3 regions of the Streptomyces sp. NPDC101227 genome follow, and region 1 is predicted to be linked to each of the others. Evidence: predicted binding sites of a transcription regulator. Region 1 holds the regulator's gene; each other region holds the start of a gene.
What was found. Region 1 encodes HrcA, which represses chaperone genes, less so after heat shock. Its sites were predicted from a motif close to TTNGCACTCNGNNNNNCNGAGTGCNAA; they were not measured.
Positions count from the first base shown of each region.

Region 2: the regulator HrcA is predicted to act here: its motif matches at 2,462-2,488, upstream of groL (chaperonin GroEL).
Region 3: the regulator HrcA is predicted to act here: its motif matches at 2,217-2,243, upstream of groES (co-chaperone GroES).

Region 1 is NZ_JBIWOD010000003.1:311,526-317,307, forward strand. It holds gene hemW (radical SAM family heme chaperone HemW) at 1-74, shown strand, start outside; gene ACIRPT_RS08170 (Uma2 family endonuclease) at 178-765, shown strand; gene ACIRPT_RS08175 (DUF3097 domain-containing protein) at 743-1,576, opposite strand; gene ACIRPT_RS08180 (MBL fold metallo-hydrolase) at 1,624-2,361, opposite strand; gene hrcA (heat-inducible transcriptional repressor HrcA) at 2,590-3,606, shown strand; gene dnaJ (molecular chaperone DnaJ) at 3,609-4,745, shown strand; gene ACIRPT_RS08195 (nitronate monooxygenase) at 4,935-5,782, shown strand, end outside.
Region 2 is NZ_JBIWOD010000006.1:115,007-120,788, reverse strand. It holds gene ACIRPT_RS15640 (ADP-ribosyltransferase domain-containing protein) at 1-556, shown strand, start outside; gene groL (chaperonin GroEL) at 675-2,297, opposite strand; gene ACIRPT_RS15630 (cold-shock protein) at 2,653-2,856, opposite strand; gene ACIRPT_RS15625 (MoaD/ThiS family protein) at 3,336-3,614, opposite strand; gene thrC (threonine synthase) at 3,670-4,992, opposite strand; SAM riboswitch class I at 5,010-5,161, opposite strand; gene ACIRPT_RS15615 (glucosyl-3-phosphoglycerate synthase) at 5,346-5,782, shown strand, end outside.
Region 3 is NZ_JBIWOD010000004.1:367,551-373,332, forward strand. It holds gene groL (chaperonin GroEL) at 1-1,614, opposite strand, end outside; gene groES (co-chaperone GroES) at 1,761-2,069, opposite strand; gene ACIRPT_RS11230 (FtsW/RodA/SpoVE family cell cycle protein) at 2,550-3,929, shown strand; gene ACIRPT_RS11235 (polysaccharide deacetylase family protein) at 3,953-4,834, opposite strand; gene ACIRPT_RS11240 (methyltransferase domain-containing protein) at 4,917-5,782, shown strand, end outside.

The DNA.
Region 1 (5,782 bases):
CGGACGGCCGGGCCGTGCTGACGCTGCGGGGGCGGCTGCTGGCCGACGCGGTGGTGCGGGATCTGGTGGACTGATGCTCGAACGAGTGAACTCCTGCAGATTCCAGGAACGCTTGCTTACCCTGGTGCCAGGCTGCTGTCGAAAGAGAACGATGGCGGGAAGCGGAGGGCCACGGAGATGACCGCGGTGGATGACCGGCCGATCACGCGCATCGTCGAGCTCTACGAGGACCTTGAGGTACCGGAGGGTTTCAAGGCGGAACTCCTGCGGGGGGAAATCGTGATGATGGCCGGGCCGGATCTGGTGCACAACCGGATCGTGCTGAGGGTTCTCCGACAGATCCCAGACCAGGAATGGGACTGTCTCCAGACCCAGGACATCGATCTGCTGAACGAAACCAGCGAGCCACAGCCGGATCTCGTCGTCCTGGAGCGCGACGCGGGGCCGGATTCGGGTCGTCTGCTACCGGCCCAGATGATCACGGTGCTGGTCGAGGTCGTCTCGAAAAACAGCGTCGACCGTGATTACGGTGTCAAGCGCTCGATCTATGCGGCGGGCGGCATTCCCGCCTACCTGATCATCGACCCCATCATGGCGCAGTGCGTACTGCTTACCGAGCCCACCGGCACCGGGGAGGATGCCGACTACCGGGTCCAGTCGATCTACAAGTTCGGCGAATCCGTGCCACTGGACCTCCTCGGCATCGAACTGGACACCTCAGAGTTCGGCACCCTCCCGAACGTCAGGCCGCACCGCCGACCGTAACGAAGTCGATCAGCTCCTCCACCCGCCCCAGCAACGCCGGCTCCAGGTCCTTGTACGACCGCACGCAGCCCAGAATCCGCTGCCACGCCGCTCCCGTGTTCTCCGGCCAGCCCAGCGCCCGGCACACGCCCGTCTTCCAGTCCTGGCCGCGCGGGACCCTCGGCCACGCCGCGATCCCCACCGACGCCGGCTTCACCGCCTCCCACACGTCGATGTACGGGTGGCCCACCACCAGCGCATGCTCCCCGGTCACCGCCGCCGTGATCCGCGACTCCTTCGAGCCCGGCACCAGGTGATCCACCAGCACCCCCAGCCGCGCATCCGGCCCCGGCGCGAAGCTCCGCACGATCGCCGGCAGGTCGTCGATCCCCTCCAGGTACTCCACGACCACGCCCTCGATGCGCAGATCGTCGCCCCACACCCGCTCGACCAGCTCCGCGTCGTGCCGCCCCTCCACATAAATGCGCCCGGCGCGCGCGACCCGGGCGCGGGCGCCGGGCACGGCGAGTGAGCCCGACGCGGTACGGGCCGGACCGGCCGGCGCCGGGCGGCCCTGGGGCCGTACGAGGGTGACGACACGGCCCTCCAGCAGGAAGCCGCGCGGCGTCATCGGGAAGACCCGGTGCTTGCCGAAGCGGTCCTCAAGGGTGACGACCGGGCCCTCGGCGGTCTTCTCGCAGCGGATCACGGCGCCGCAGAAGCCGGTGGTGACCTCCTCGACGACGAGGTCGGGCTCGGCCGGTACCTCGGGGGCGGGGCGCTGCTTCTTCCAGGGCGGGGTGAGGTCCGGTCCGTACTGCTTGCTGCGCATGGAGGCGTCAGGGTCCTGTTCTCGTGAGGGGCGGGCGGGAGGTTCTCTCAGGAGGCCGGCGGCACGCCGAAGCGGATGGCCAGGGCCTCCCGCTGGGCGCGCACGAAGCGGGCGTCCACGACCGCCCCGTGCCCCGGTACGTACCGGGCGTCCTCGCCGCCCAGGGCCAGCAGCCGGTCCAGGGCCGCCGGCCACTGCTGGGGCAGCGAGTCCAGGCCGGCGTTCGGCTCCCCGGACTCCTCGACCAGGTCGCCGCAGAAGACGATCTCGGGGGCGCCGCCCCGGCCCGGTACGAGAACGGCCAGGTCGTGGGCGGTGTGGCCGGGGCCGACATTGGCGAGCAGCACCTGCCGGTCGCCGAGGTCGACGGTCAGTTCGCCGTGGACGTGATGGTGCGGGCGGACCAGCAGATCCGCGGCCTCCGCGGCGGCTTCCGGGTCCAGGCCGTGCCGTACCGCGTCCCGCCGCAGCTCGTCCCGGTCGCGCCGGAGCAGATCGCTCAGCCCGGCCGCGCCGAACACCTCGACGCCAGCGAAGGCGGCGGTGCCCAGGACGTGATCGAAATGCGGGTGGGTGAGCGCGATATGCGTCACTTCCCGGCCCAGCACGCCGCGGATCGCGCGGCGTAGATCGGCGCCGTCGCGGATGGATGCGCCGGTGTCGACGATCATCACCCCGGCAGATCCGGCGATCACGCCGATCGTCTCGTCCCAGCCCGGCATCCGGCGCCGGGCGACGCCTTCACCGAGCGGTTCCCACCCGGCCTCTTCCCAAGCAGTGCGCATACCGAGACGCTAGCTCCATCGCGATAGCGTTGCCTGACGGAACGCGTCAGAGACCGGCCACAACGGCCGATCACGGTCATCGGGCGGCGCATTGGCAGTCGATCGTTGCGGTCGCTCTTGCCGCAGCTGTGCTACCCGGCCGTACACTGGCTTCCGGGTCTGGCACTCGGCCCGTGCGAGTGCCAGGAGTGACGAGACGGCAACACGGCTGGACTGGAGGTGCGCAGGATGCTCAGTGAACGCAGGCTCGAAGTGCTGCGCGCCATCGTCCAGGACTATGTCGGGACGGAGGAGCCGGTCGGCTCCAAGGCGCTCACCGAGCGCCATCAGCTGGGCGTCTCCCCGGCCACGGTCCGCAACGACATGGCGGCCCTGGAGGACGAGGGCTTCATCGCCCAGCCGCACACCAGCGCCGGCCGGATCCCCACCGACAAGGGCTACCGCCTCTTCGTCGACAAGCTGGCGGGCGTCAAGCCGCTGTCCTCCCCGGAGCGGCGGGCCATCCAGAACTTCCTCGACGGCGCCGTCGACCTCGATGACGTCGTCGGCCGCACGGTCCGGCTGCTGGCGCAGCTGACCCGCCAGGTGGCCGTCGTGCAGTACCCGTCCCTGACCCGGTCCACGGTCCGGCATGTCGAGCTGCTGGCGCTGGCCCCGGCCCGGCTGATGCTCGTACTGATCACGGACACCGGACGGGTCGAGCAGCGGCTGATCGACTGCCAGGCGCCGTTCGGCGAGACCTCGCTCGCGGATCTGCGGGCGCGGCTCAACAGCCGGGTGGTGGGGCGCCGGTTCGCGGATGTGCCGCAGTTGGTGCAGGATCTCCCGGAGTCCTTCGAGCAGGACGACCGCGGCACGGTCTCGACAGTGCTGTCGGTGTTGCTGGAAACTCTGGTGGAGGAGACCGAAGAGCGGCTGATGATCGGCGGAACGGCCAATCTCACGCGCTTCGGGCACGATTTTCCCCTGACCATCCGCCCGGTGCTGGAGGCCCTTGAGGAGCATGTGGTGCTGCTCAAGCTGCTGGGGGAGGCCAAGGACTCGGGCATGACCGTACGTATCGGGCATGAGAATGCCCACGAAGGCCTGACGTCCACATCGGTCGTCGCGGTCGGTTACGGTTCGGGCGACGAGGCAGTCGCCAAACTCGGCGTGGTCGGACCGACCCGCATGGACTACCCCGGAACGATGGGAGCGGTACGCGCAGTGGCACGTTACGTCGGACAAATCCTCGCGGAGTCGTAAAAGTGGCCACGGATTACTACTCGGTTCTCGGCGTCAGTCGCGATGCCTCGCAGGACCAGATCAAGAAGGCCTTCCGTCGGCTGGCGCGTGAGCTGCACCCGGACGTGAACCCGGACCCGAAGACCCAGGAGCGGTTCAAGGAGATCAACGCCGCTTACGAGGTCTTGTCGGACCCGCAGAAGAAGCAGGTCTACGACCTCGGCGGCGACCCGCTCTCGCAGTCGGGCGGCGGCGGTGGCGCGGGCGGCTTCGGCGCCGGCTTCGGCAACTTCTCCGACATCATGGACGCCTTCTTCGGCACGGCCTCGCAGCGGGGCCCGCGCTCGCGCACCCGCCGCGGCCAGGACGCCATGATCCGGCTCGACATCGAGCTGAACGAAGCGGCCTTCGGCACGACCAAGGACCTCCAGGTCGACACCGCCATCGTCTGCACGACGTGCACCGGCGAGGGCGCGGCGCCCGGCACCTCCGCGCAGACCTGTGACATGTGCCGCGGCCGCGGCGAGGTCTCGCAGGTCACCCGGTCCTTCCTCGGCCAGGTCATGACATCGCGGCCGTGCCCGCAGTGCCAGGGCTTCGGTACGGTCGTGCCGACGCCGTGCCCCGAGTGCGCCGGCGACGGCCGGATCCGCTCCCGCCGCACGCTGACGGTGAAGATCCCCGCCGGTGTCGACAACGGGACGCGGATCCAGCTTGCGGGCGAGGGCGAGGTCGGCCCCGGCGGCGGCCCGGCAGGTGACCTCTACGTCGAGATCCACGAGCTGGCGCACCCGGTCTTCCAGCGGCGCGGCGACGATCTGCACTGCACGGTCACCATCCCCATGACGGCGGCGGCACTGGGCACCAAATGCCCGCTGGAGACGCTCGACGGGGTGGAGGAGATCGACGTCCGGCCCGGCACCCAGTCCGGCCAGTCGATCCCGCTGCACCAGCGCGGTGTGACACATCTGCGCGGCGGCGGCCGCGGCGACCTGATCGTCCATGTCGAGGTGCAGACGCCCACCAAGCTCGACCCCGAGCAGGAGGAGCTGGTGCGCCGGCTGGCCAAGCTCCGCGGCGAGGAACGCCCGACGGGGCAGTTCCAGCCGGGGCAGCAGGGGTTGTTCTCGCGGTTGAAGGATGCGTTCAACGGGCGGTAGGTGAGTCGGCCGGGGGTCCGGGGGTTGTCCCCGGGCAGGCGCGGTCAGCCGGGGCAGCAGGGGTTGTTCTCGCGGTTGAAGGATGCGTTCAACGGGCGGTAGGCCGTTGGGGGCTGGGGCGCAGGCGGAGCCTGGATCTTGGTCCGGCCCTGGTTCGGAGTGTGGCGGTGGGCGTGACACGATGTGGTTATGCCCACCCCGCTGACCGATCTCTGCCGCTACCCGATCGTGCAGGCCCCCATGGCGGGCGGCGCCGCTCGCCCGGAGCTCGCCGCCGCCGTCAGTGAAGCCGGCGGTCTCGGCTTCCTCGCCGCCGGGTACAAAACCGCCGACGGCATGTATCAGGAGATCAAACAGCTGCGCGGGCTGACCGGCCGGCCCTTCGGCGTCAACCTGTTCATGCCGCAGCCCAGCCTCGCCGACACCACCCCGGTCGAGGTCTACCGCGAGCAGCTCGCGGGCGAAGCGGCCTGGTACGAGAGCCCGATCGCCGAACTCGACCCGTACGGCGGCTCCGACGACGGCTACGAGGCCAAGCTGGCGATCCTGCGTGAGGACCCGGTGCCGGTGGTCTCGTTCGCCTTCGGCTGCCCCTCCCGCGCGGTGCTCGACGCCTTCGCCAAGGTCGGTACGTACACCGTCGTGACGGTCACCACCGCGGCCGAGGCGCAGGCCGCGCAGTGGTCGGGCGCGGATGCGGTCTGTGTCCAGGGCATCGAGGCGGGCGGTCACCAGAGCACCCACCGCGACGACCCGCAGTCCGACGGCACCGGCGCGGGCATCGGGCTGCTCTCGCTCGTCGCCCAGGTCTACGAGGCGGTGCAGATCCCGATCATCGCCGCGGGCGGCCTGATGCGCGGCTCGCAGATCGCCGCCGCACTGGCCGCCGGTGCCGCGATGGCGCAGCTCGGCACGGCCTTCCTCGCGACGCCCGAATCGGGTGCCAACCCCCTGCACAAGCAGGCGCTGACCAACCCGCTGTTCACCCGTACCGAGCTGACCCGGGCGTTCTCCGGGCGCCCGGCCCGCGGGCTGGT
Region 2 (5,782 bases), on a different contig from region 1:
CGGTCTCGACCGGCACGTCTTGCTGTCGCACGAATTCGGCAAGCGGCGGGCGGACGAAGCGGCCGCCGGCCTGTCCGCCGACGCGATCGCCGCCCTCTACCTCTATACCTGCGAGTCCGCGTTCTACCGGGAGATCAACGCCATCCTGCGCACCCCGGACCGGGCCAAGGTCGTCCCCTACCTCCCGTACCTGCGGCTGCTGTTCTCGGCGGTGTCGGGGCTTCCCGCCCGCACGGAGCCGTTGTGGCGCGGGGTATCGCTGGACCTGCGCGCGCAGTACCCACTCGGGCGGACCGTGACCTGGTGGGGCGTGTCCTCGTGCACCTCCAAGCTCGGCGTGGCCCGGGCGTTCCTCGGCGGCCGCGGCAAGCGGACGCTCTTCGAGGTGGCACCCGTCCGGGCCGTGGGCATCCGCAGTTTCTCCGCGTTCACCGACGAGGAGGAATTCATCCTCCTGCCGGGCACACAACTCAAGGTGGCGGACGTCACGACCGAACGCGGCGGCCTGTGCACCGTGAAGCTGACCGAATTGGAAGAGCAGCCCCTGGTGTCCTGAGCGCGCGAGCGCGCCCGCCAACGCCGCCGGGGCGGTACCCCTCCTCTCGGAGGGGTACCGCCCCGGCGAACTTCTGGACGTGCGGCCCGGGAGGACCGGCAGTCTGATCCGTGACGGATCAGAAGTCCATGTCACCGCCCGGCATGCCGCCCGGAGCGGCCGCGGCGGCCTTCTCCGGCTTGTCGGCGATGACGGCCTCGGTGGTGAGGAACAGCGCGGCGATGGAGGCGGCGTTCTGCAGGGCAGAGCGGGTCACCTTCGCCGGGTCGAGGATGCCCTCGGCGATCATGTCGACGTACTCGCCGGTGGCGGCGTTCAGACCGTGGCCGACGGCCAGGTTGCGCACCTTCTCCACGACGACGCCACCCTCGAGACCACCGTTGACGGCGATCTGCTTGAGCGGGGCCTCCAGGGCGAGCTTCACGGCGTTGGCGCCGGTCGCCTCGTCACCGTCGAGCTCCAGCTTCTCGAACACCGCGGAGGCCTGGAGGAGGGCCACGCCACCGCCGGCGACGATGCCCTCTTCGACGGCCGCCTTCGCGTTGCGAACGGCGTCCTCGATGCGGTGCTTGCGCTCCTTGAGCTCAACCTCGGTGGCGGCACCGGCCTTGATGACCGCAACACCGCCGGCGAGCTTCGCCAGGCGCTCCTGCAGCTTCTCGCGGTCGTAGTCGCTGTCCGAGTTCTCGATCTCGGCGCGGATCTGGTTGACGCGGCCCTGGACCTGGTCGCTGTCGCCGGCACCGTCGACGATGGTGGTCTCGTCCTTGGTGATGACGACCTTGCGGGCGCGGCCCAGCAGGTCGAGACCGGCGTTCTCCAGCTTGAGGCCGACCTCCTCGGAGATGACGGTGCCACCGGTGAGGATGGCGATGTCGCCGAGCATGGCCTTGCGGCGGTCACCGAAGCCCGGGGCCTTGACGGCGACGGACTTGAAGGTGCCACGGATCTTGTTGACGACCAGGGTCGACAGGGCCTCGCCCTCGACGTCCTCGGCGATGATCAGCAGCGGCTTGCCGGACTGCATGACCTTCTCGAGCAGCGGAAGGAGGTCCTTCACGTTGCCGATCTTGGAGTTGACGATCAGGATGTACGGGTCATCCAGCGCCGCCTCCATGCGCTCCATGTCGGTCGCGAAGTACGCCGAGATGTAGCCCTTGTCGAAGCGCATACCCTCGGTGAGCTCCAGCTCCAGACCGAAGGTCTGGGACTCCTCGACGGTGATGACGCCTTCCTTGCCGACCTTGTCCATCGCCTCGGCGATGAGCTCGCCGATCTGGGTGTCGGCGGCGGAGATGGAGGCGGTCGAAGCGATCTGCTCCTTGGTCTCCACGTCCTTGGCCTGCTCGAGAAGGGCGGCGGAGACGGCCTCGACGGCCTTCTCGATGCCGCGCTTGAGGGCCATCGGGTTGGCGCCGGCCGCGACGTTGCGCAGGCCCTCGCGGACCAGGGCCTGGGCCAGGACGGTCGCGGTCGTCGTGCCGTCACCGGCGACGTCGTCCGTCTTCTTCGCGACCTCCTTGACCAGCTCGGCGCCGATCTTCTCGTACGGGTCCTCGAGCTCGATCTCCTTGGCGATGGAAACACCATCGTTGGTGATCGTGGGGGCGCCCCACTTCTTCTCGAGGACGACGTTGCGGCCCTTGGGGCCGAGGGTGACCTTGACGGCGTCGGCGAGCTGGTTCATCCCGCGCTCGAGACCGCGCCGTGCCTCCTCGTCGAACGCGATGATCTTGGCCATGTGAAGTGGTCCTCCCGGACATCGGGGTGGATTGCTCCGGACCGCGCTGGCGCCCGCGACGGACGGTCTGCTTGCCGTGTGGTTCCTTGCCCCACCCGGCCCGCGGACCTCACCGACCCGATCCTTGGTTATCACTCTCACCCGGAGAGTGCTAACGCCAATGATTAGCACTCGGCACCCCAGAGTGCAAGCGACTCCGGAGGAGTCTCATACAGGGGCGGTGGTCGGGCGACGGGCGGGCGCAAGCGGGTCTGGGGGGAGTCTCACCGCCCGGAGGGAGTCTCACCCCGCGCGCAAGAAGGCCCGCACCCCCTCAGGGGTGCGGGCCTTCCCGATGCTGCAGTCGGCCGGCGCCTCAGGCGCTCACCCGGACCATGTCCGCCTGCGGCCCCTTCTGGCCCTGCGAGATCTCGAACTCGACCCGCTGACCCTCCTCAAGGGTGCGGTAGCCGTCCATCTGAATCGCGCTGTAGTGGACGAATACATCCGCACCACCGTCGACCGCGATGAAGCCGTACCCCTTCTCCGCGTTGAACCACTTGACGGTGCCCTGAGCCATGCCTAACTCCCCTATTACTGGCCCTTGCGCAGGACCGCACTCCGCGGACCCGGGTCAGACCTCACCCCACGAAAGGCCCGTGGGGTGTGCGCCGGAACGCGTCGACCGCCGCTGAATGTATCCGCACCAATGCCCAGCGCAACAGGTCAATCGGACGAGAATTCCGGCGCCGAAGAATCGGTAATTATGCGGTGAAGTCGCGTTACGCCGGGGCAAGTCGGGCCGGGCATAGCTCACGTATCCGACAAATGCTGCACACACTTCGGGCACAACTCATCGCGATCACATATGCGTTGGGCACGCGCGCGGAGTTGTACGAGGGTCGTACGCGGGTTGTACGAGGGCCCGCACGAAGAAGATCGCCCCCATGCTATCGCCTTTCGCGACATGGAATTGCCCCATCCGCTTTTAGGCGGATGGGGCAATTCTCGCCACTCAGGCCGAGAGATGGCGCAAATCAGTTCCCGGCGCGAACGGGGTCAGCAGCCTCCGGCCACCGCCGGAATGATGGAGACGCCCGCGCCGTCCGGCGTCGGCGTCTCCAGGCCCTGCTCGAAGCGGACGTCGTCGTCGTTGACGTAGACGTTCACGAACCGGCGCAGCTTGCCCGCGTCGTCCAGCACTCGGGCCGCGATGCCGGTGTGGTTCTTCTCCAGGTCGGCGATCACCTCGGAGAGGGTCGCGCCCTCCGCGACGACCTCGGCCTCGCCGCCGGTGTACGTGCGGAGGATGGTGGGGATGCGGACCTTGACGCTCATGGGTTCTGCCTTCCAGCGACTGCGGGGTACGAGTTCAGGGGTGAGGGGCCGGGGCTCAGCCGGACAGGCCGGCCGCGCGGAACGCGTCCAGGCTCGGCCGGATGGTGGCCGTGGGCCCGGCGGCGACGGCGTCAAGCGTCTTGAGGCCGTCACCGGTGTTGAGGATGACGGTGGTCAGGGCCGGGTCGAGCAGACCGTCCTCGATCAGCTTCTTGGTGACGCCGACGGTCACGCCGCCCGCGGTCTCCGCGAAGATCCCTTCCGTCTGCGCCAGCAGCCTGATCGCGTCCACGACCTGCTCGTCGTTGACATCCTCCACCGCGCCGCCCGTACGGCGCGCGATGTCGAGCACATACGGCCCGTCGGCCGGGTTGCCGATGGCCAGCGACTTGGCGATGGTGTTCGGCTTCTGGGGGCGTACGACGTCGTGCCCGGCCTTGAAGGCCGCCGACACCGGCGAGCAGCCCTCGGCCTGGGCGCCGAAGATCTTGTACGGCTTGTCCTCGACCAGGCCGAGGGCGATCAGCTCCTTGAGCCCCTTGTCGATCTTCGTGAGCTGGGAGCCGGAGGCGATCGGGATGACGATCTGGTCCGGGAGCTCCCAGCCCAGCTGCTCGCAGATCTCGTACGCCAGGGTCTTGGAACCCTCGCCGTAGTACGGGCGGAGGTTGACGTTCACAAAGCCCCAGCCCTCGCCGAGCGGGTCCCCGATGAGCTCCGAGCAGAAGCGGTTGACGTCGTCGTAATTGCCCTCGATGCCGACCAGGTCGCCGCCGTAGACCGCGGCCATGACGACCTTGCCGGCCTCCAGGTCGTGCGGGATGAACACGCAGGACTTGAAACCGGCGCGACGGGCGGCGGCGCCGACCGCACCCGCGAGGTTGCCGGTGGAGGAGCAGGAGAGGGTGGTGAAACCGAAGGCGCGGGCGGCCTCGACGGCGATCGCGACGACACGGTCCTTGAAGGAGTGCGTCGGGTTGCCGGAGTCGTCCTTGACGTACAGGCCGCCCGTGACGCCCAGCTCGGCGGCGAGGCGGTCGGCCTTGACGAGCTTGGTGAAGCCGGGGTTGAGGTTCGGCTTGTCGGCCACGTCGGCGGGGACGGGCAGCAGCGGGGCGTAGCGCCAGATGTTGTTCGGTCCGGCCTCGATCCGCTTCTTCAGGCCCTCAGGATCGCCGCTCGGCAGGTCGTACGCCACTTCGAGCGGCCCGAAACATTCCTGGCAGGCGAAGATGGGACCGAGATCGAAGCGCTGCCCGCACTCGCGGCAGGAGAGCGCGACGGCCGGGCCCAGAGCGATGGGGGTCCCCCCTGGACGGAGCTCGCCGGAGTCCTTGGGGGAGGGGGTGGTGGCGGTTTCGGTGACTTGCACAGCCATGGAGGCGAGGCCCTTTCTCCTCATCTTCCTCGCGGCGCATCTCGCCACGAGACGGATTTGGCACCTTCCCTAGCCGGGAGCCTCGCGCGCGCAGCAACTGCGGCGGAGACCGGCTGGAGGGTTGCCGGGGCTTCAACGGGCCGTATCCCTCTGCCCCTCTGGATGAGCGGTATGGCGCTGGGCCGAAACCCAGGCGTTTGTGGCGGTGACCCCGGCATGCGACGGTCATCCGCGTTGTTCAAGACTGTAACCGAAGGCACTGACAGTTGAGATAGTCGTCCGAACCGCGAGATGGATCACACAATGGATCACCAACGGGCCCCTGGCCCGGCGGCCACCGAGGAGTCGTAGACGTGCTGGAAGAGGTGGAGCGCTGGCTCAGCAGCCGCTCCTGGTCCGCGGCCGATCGCCCGCTCGGGCGGCTGCTGGAGGCCAAGCGCCAGACAGGCCGCACGGTCAGCGTAGTGCTGCCCGCGCTCGACGAGGAAGCCACCGTCGGGGCGATCGTCGCGGCGATCCGCGCGGACCTGATGACCGGCGCCGTCCCCCTGGTGGACGAGCTGGTGGTGCTGGACTCGGGCTCCACCGACCGTACGGCCGAGGTCGCGGCGGCGGCCGGGGCCAAGGTCGTCCACCGGGACAGCGTCCTGCCCCGCCTGCCCGCCGTCCCCGGCAAGGGCGAGGTCCTGTGGCGGTCCCTGCTGGCCACCACGGGCGACATCATCTGCTTCATCGACGCCGACCTGCGCGAATTCTCGTCGACCTTCGTCTCCGGGATCGTCGGCCCGCT
Region 3 (5,782 bases), on a different contig from region 1:
GTGGCCGTGGCCGTGACCGGCCTCGGGCTCCTCCTCCGCCGGCTTCTCGACGACCAGGGTCTCGGTCGTCAGCAGCAGCGAGGCGATGGAGGCGGCGTTCTCCAGGGCGGAGCGGGTGACCTTGACCGGGTCGATGACGCCGGCCTTGACCAGGTCGCCGTACTCGCCGGTGGCCGCGTTGAAGCCGTTGCCCTTGTCCTGCTCGGCAACCTTGGCGGTGATCACGTAGCCCTCGAGGCCCGCGTTCTCGGCGATCCAGCGCAGCGGCTCGACGGCGGCGCGGCGGACGACGGCGACACCGGTGGCCTCGTCGCCCTCCTTGCCGAGGTTGCCCTCGAGCACCTTGACGGCGTGGACCAGAGCGGAGCCACCACCGGAGACGATGCCCTCCTCGACCGCGGCGCGGGTCGCGGAGATGGCGTCCTCCAGACGGTGCTTCTTCTCCTTGAGCTCGACCTCGGTGGCCGCACCCACGCGGATGACGCAGACGCCACCGGCGAGCTTGGCGAGGCGCTCCTGGAGCTTCTCGCGGTCCCAGTCCGAGTCGGTGGACTCGATCTCGGCCTTGATCTGGGCGACGCGGCCCTCGACGTCGGCGCTGTTGCCGCCGCCGTCGACGATGGTGGTGTCGTCCTTGGTGACGGTCACGCGGCGGGCGGTGCCCAGCACGTCCAGACCGGCCTGGTCGAGCTTGAGGCCGACCTCCTCGGCGATGACGGTGGCACCGGTGAGGGTGGCCATGTCGCCGAGCATCGCCTTGCGGCGGTCACCGAAGCCGGGGGCCTTGACGGCGACGGCGTTGAAGGTGCCACGGATCTTGTTGACGACCAGGGTGGAGAGCGCCTCGCCCTCGACGTCCTCGGCGATGATCAGCAGCGGCTTGGAGGCGCCGGCCTGGATGACCTTCTCCAGCAGCGGCAGCAGGTCCTGGATCGAGCCGATCTTGCCCTGGTGGATGAGGATGTACGGGTCGTCGAGGACGGCCTCCATCCGCTCCTGGTCGGTGACCATGTAGGGCGAGAGGTAGCCCTTGTCGAAGGCCATGCCCTCGGTGAAGTCCAGCTCCAGACCGAAGGTGTTGGACTCCTCGACGGTGATCACACCGTCCTTGCCGACCTTGTCCATCGCCTCGGCGATGAGCTCGCCGACCTGCTTGTCCTGCGCGGACAGGCCGGCCACGGCGGCGATGTCGGACTTGTCGTCGATCGGGCGGGCGGTGGCCAGCAGCTCGTCGGAGACGGCCTTGACCGCCGCGTCGATGCCCTTCTTCAGGGCGGCCGGGGAGGCACCCGCGGCGACGTTGCGCAGGCCCTCGCGGACCAGCGCCTGGGCCAGCACGGTGGCGGTGGTGGTGCCGTCACCCGCGATGTCGTTGGTCTTGGTCGCCACCTCCTTGACGAGCTGGGCGCCCAGGTTCTCGTACGGGTCCTCGACCTCGACCTCGCGCGCGATGGTGACACCGTCGTTGGTGATGGTCGGGGCGCCGAACTTCTTGTCGATGACGACGTTGCGGCCCTTGGGGCCGATCGTCACCTTCACCGTGTCGGCAAGCTTGTTGACGCCGCGCTCAAGGGCGCGACGGGCGTCTTCGTCGAACTTCAGGATCTTCGCCATGAGTTGCTTCAAGTCCTCTCGTTGCGATCGTCGGCCTCGCCGCCGTGACCGCTGTCGCTCATATCGCTCATACGAAACTGCGCCCCTGCCCCGGGTTGTTTAGACGCGGGAACCAGGGGCGCAGATCAAGGCAAAACGTGGGTGAGTTACTTCTCGATGATCGCGAGCACGTCGCGAGCCGAGAGGACGAGGTACTCCTCGCCGCTGTACTTCACCTCGGTGCCGCCGTACTTGCTGTAGAGGACGACGTCGCCGACCTTGACGTCGAGCGGCAGGCGCTCGCCGTTCTCGAAGCGGCCCGGGCCAACGGCCAGGACAGCGCCCTCCTGGGGCTTCTCCTTGGCAGTGTCCGGAATGACCAGGCCCGAAGCCGTGGTCTGCTCGGCGTCGAGCGGCTGGACCACAATGCGGTCCTCGAGCGGCTTGATGGCAACCTTGGAGCTGGTGGTCGTCACGATCCGACCTCCCCCTTCGGAGATCTCACGGGGTTAACTGTCTGAGGTGGCGACCAGGTGGATCCGTCGTCGCGGGTGCCGGACCTGCCCGTCGCGCATACTTGGCACTCCCCGGTGGAGAGTGCCAACGCCGAGACTATGACGCGGTTAGCACTCGGTCAAGCGGAGTGCCAATCGGGGCGCGGCCTGTCGTCCGCGCGGCCCCATCGGCGGCCGCCGGACGTCGAAAATCGGACACACCTCTCGCATCGGCCGCAACCGCACTCCCGGCTTCCTCGTCTCCTTTCCCGACCACCGAACTGACCCCCGAACCAACGACCGAACTGACTGCCGAGCCGGCTTCCGGCGTACGAACCTTCCCCCAGGTCTTGAGGACCAGGGCAGACCCCAAGGCGGAGGACCCGCGTGCACGGACAGACCAGCGCTCCCCGGACGGCCCGGAGGAGGAGACAGCGGCAGGAGAGCGACGTCGAACGCACGATGACGTTCGCCGCCCTCGCCCAGGCTCCCGACCGCCGCCGGACCGAGGCGTGGCTGCTGCTCCTCACCGTCGGGATCACCGTCCTCGGCTACGTCTGCACCGAGCTGACGATGAAGGGCGCGGTCTCCCGCGACCTGATCGTCTTCACCGCCGTCTTCGCTGCCGTCGCGCTGGTTCCGCATCTGCTGGTACGCCGCTTCGCGCCGCGCGCCGATCCGCTGATCCTGCCGTTGTCGACGCTGCTGACGGGCATCGGCCTGGTGCTGCTGCACCGGCTGGACATCACCTACAAGGCCAGCCCCACGCTGCTGCGGTCGATGGGCCAGGCCGCGGACGGCCAGCTGCTGTGGACGGTGATCGGGGTGGCGGTCTGCATGGGCGTGCTGCTGACGCTGCGCGATCACCGCACGCTGCAGCGCTATATCTATCTGACGATGGCGGGCGCGCTGGTGCTGCTGATGGCGCCGGCCTTCTTCGGCGCCGACCAGTTCGGGGCCAAGCGCTGGATTCTGCTGGGGCCGCTGTCCGTTCAGCCCGGCGAATTCGTCAAGGTCATGATCGCGGTGTTCTTCGCGGGCTATCTGACCGTCAAGCGCGATGCGCTGGCGCTGACCGGACAGCGCTTCCTGGGAGTGCAGCTGCCCGTGGCGCGCCAGCTCGGGCCGATCTTCACGATCTGGGCGATCAGCCTGCTGGTGCTGGTCTTCGAGCGGGACCTCGGCACCTCGCTGATCTTCTTCGGCGTCTTTGTGATCATGCTCTACATGGCCACCCAACGCACCAGCTGGGTGGCGTTCGGCCTGCTGATGGCCGTCGTCGGCGCGGCGGTCGTCGGCTCCCTGGAGCCGCATGTCCACGGCCGGGTCACCGCCTGGCTGGACCCCATGCGGGCGTACACCAAGGCGGGCCGGGCCGAGGGAATGTCCAACCAGCTCGCCGAGGCGCTCTTCAGCTTCGGCAGCGGCGGGATCGGCGGTACGGGGCTGGGGCAGGGCCATCCCGAACTGGTCGGCTTCGCCGGCAACAGCGACTTCATCCTGACCACCATCGGCGAGGAGCTGGGCCTGGCCGGGGTGACGGCCGTGATCCTGCTGTACGTCCTCCTGGGGCAGCGCGGTCTGCGGGTGGCGCTCTCCTCCCGCGACCCGTTCGGCAAGCTGCTGGCCGTCGGGCTCTCCAGCGCGCTGATCCTCCAGGTCTTCGTCGTTTCCGGCGGCGTCACCGGACTGATCCCGCTCACCGGCAAGGCGCTGCCGTTCCTCGCCAAGGGCGGCTCGTCACTCGTCGCGAACTGGGTGATGGTCGGGCTGCTGCTGCGGATCAGCGACACCGCCCAGCGCCGCCGCGAGCCGGTGGGCCCCCCGCCGCGCCCGCAGTAAGAGCCGTCCCGCAACCGGCCCGCTCACACATAGTCCTCCAGCGCCCCGATCGCAAAGCCCTGTGCGCGGGCCGTCCGCAGCACCTCGCGGGCCGCCTCCGGCAACGCCCCGTGCCGGCCCCGGTGGGGGTCGGTGCGGGCCAGGACGATGTCGCCGGGCTGCAGCCGGTGCCCCCGCTCGCGGTAGGCGATCCGGCCGGGGGAGGCCTCCTCGTTCCACAGTGGCACGACCCTGACGCCGCAGGCGGCCGCCATCCGCAGCGTCTCCAGCGTGTACGCGCCCAGCGGCGGCCTGAAGAGCGCCGGCCACCGGCCGCTCGCGCGCTTGCGCAGGTCCTGCTGGTCGCAGATCGCGTCGCGCTGCGCCGCCGCGGGAAGCGGTGGCAGCACGCGCTGGTGCGCCATGGGGAACGCGCTGTAGGGGACGTCGAGTTCGCGCATCATCCGGACGAAGTCCGGGTCCTTCGCGTCGGCGTCGTCGACCGTCAGGAACACGACCTTGGCGCGGGTCGGTACCCGGGCGATCACCGCGGGCAGTCCCGTGCCCTTGCCCCGGGCGAGCCGCGGCTCGGTCGTCAGGAACGGCTTGAAGGCCGGCGGCCGCGGCGGGCTGAGCGGCGCCCCGGCCAGCCCGTACCGCTTGGCCGCCGCCACCTGGCGCGCCTGCGCCCGCTCCAGCATCCGGGCCTGGGAGAGCAGGGCGCGGGGATCCGGGGCGACGACGGTCGGCCCGGCCCCCGGCTCGTTGTCGAGCAGGTCCTCGCCGCGCACCACGCCGCAGCCGGCGGCCAGCAACCCGAGTACGGAGAGGGCCGCCAGGCCCCGAGCCCTGGCGGCGGCCCCCGCGACCGCGCCCGTACCCTCGTCCCGTACACGGACGGATCGGAAAAGTCTGACAATCTGCATAACTGGGATTTTGGCAGCGGCGGGCCCCCTCGCCACGGCGACACAACCCACCACGCCGAAGCGGTCAGCCGACTGGCCCACAATGGGGCAGGTGACCGACCTCGACACCTTCTCCGCGCTGCTCGCCCCCGAGGGACAGGAGCTGCTGGCCGCACTGCGGGACCACGATCCGGCCGACGACCTGGCCGCCGCGACCCGGCTGCGCCGCACCCACCCCGCGCCACTGGTGTCCGCCGCCCTCGGCCAGGCCCGGCTGCGGCAGCGCGCGGCGGCGAAGTTCGGGGCGGACGCCCGGCGGATGTACTTCACCCCGAACGGCGTCGAGCAGTCCACCCGCGCCACCGTCGCCACCCATCGCGCCGCCCGGCTCGCCGCGCTGGGCGTCCGTACGCTGGCCGACCTCTGCTCGGGCATCGGCGGCGACGCCATCGCCCTGGCCCGCGCCGGAATCCGGGTCCTGGCCGTCGACCGCGACCCGCTGGCCTGCGCCGCCGCGCGCGCCAACGCCGGGGCGCTGGAGCTGGCCGACCTGATCGAGGTGCGCTGCGCGGATGTGACGGAGGTGGACACGGCCGGGTTCGACGCGGTGTTCGTCGACCCGGCGCGGCGGACGAAGGCGCGCGGCGGCCGGATCTTTGATCCCGAGGCCTACTCGCCGCCCCTGTCATGGGCCGTCGAGGCCGCCCGCACGGCTCCCCACGCGGCGCTGAAGATCGCGCCCGGCGTGCCGCACGAGGCGCTGCCGGAGGACGCCGAGACGGAGTGGATCTCCGACGGCGGCGATGTGAAGGAGGCGGTGGTGTGGTTCGGCCCCGGCACGGCCCTCTCGCCCGGCGGCCGCCGCGCCACCCTCCTCCCCGGCGGCGCCACCCTGCTCGGCGCGGGCCTGCCCGACCCCGAGCCGGGCCCCGTCGGCAGCTATCTGTACGAGCCGGACGGCGCCGTCAT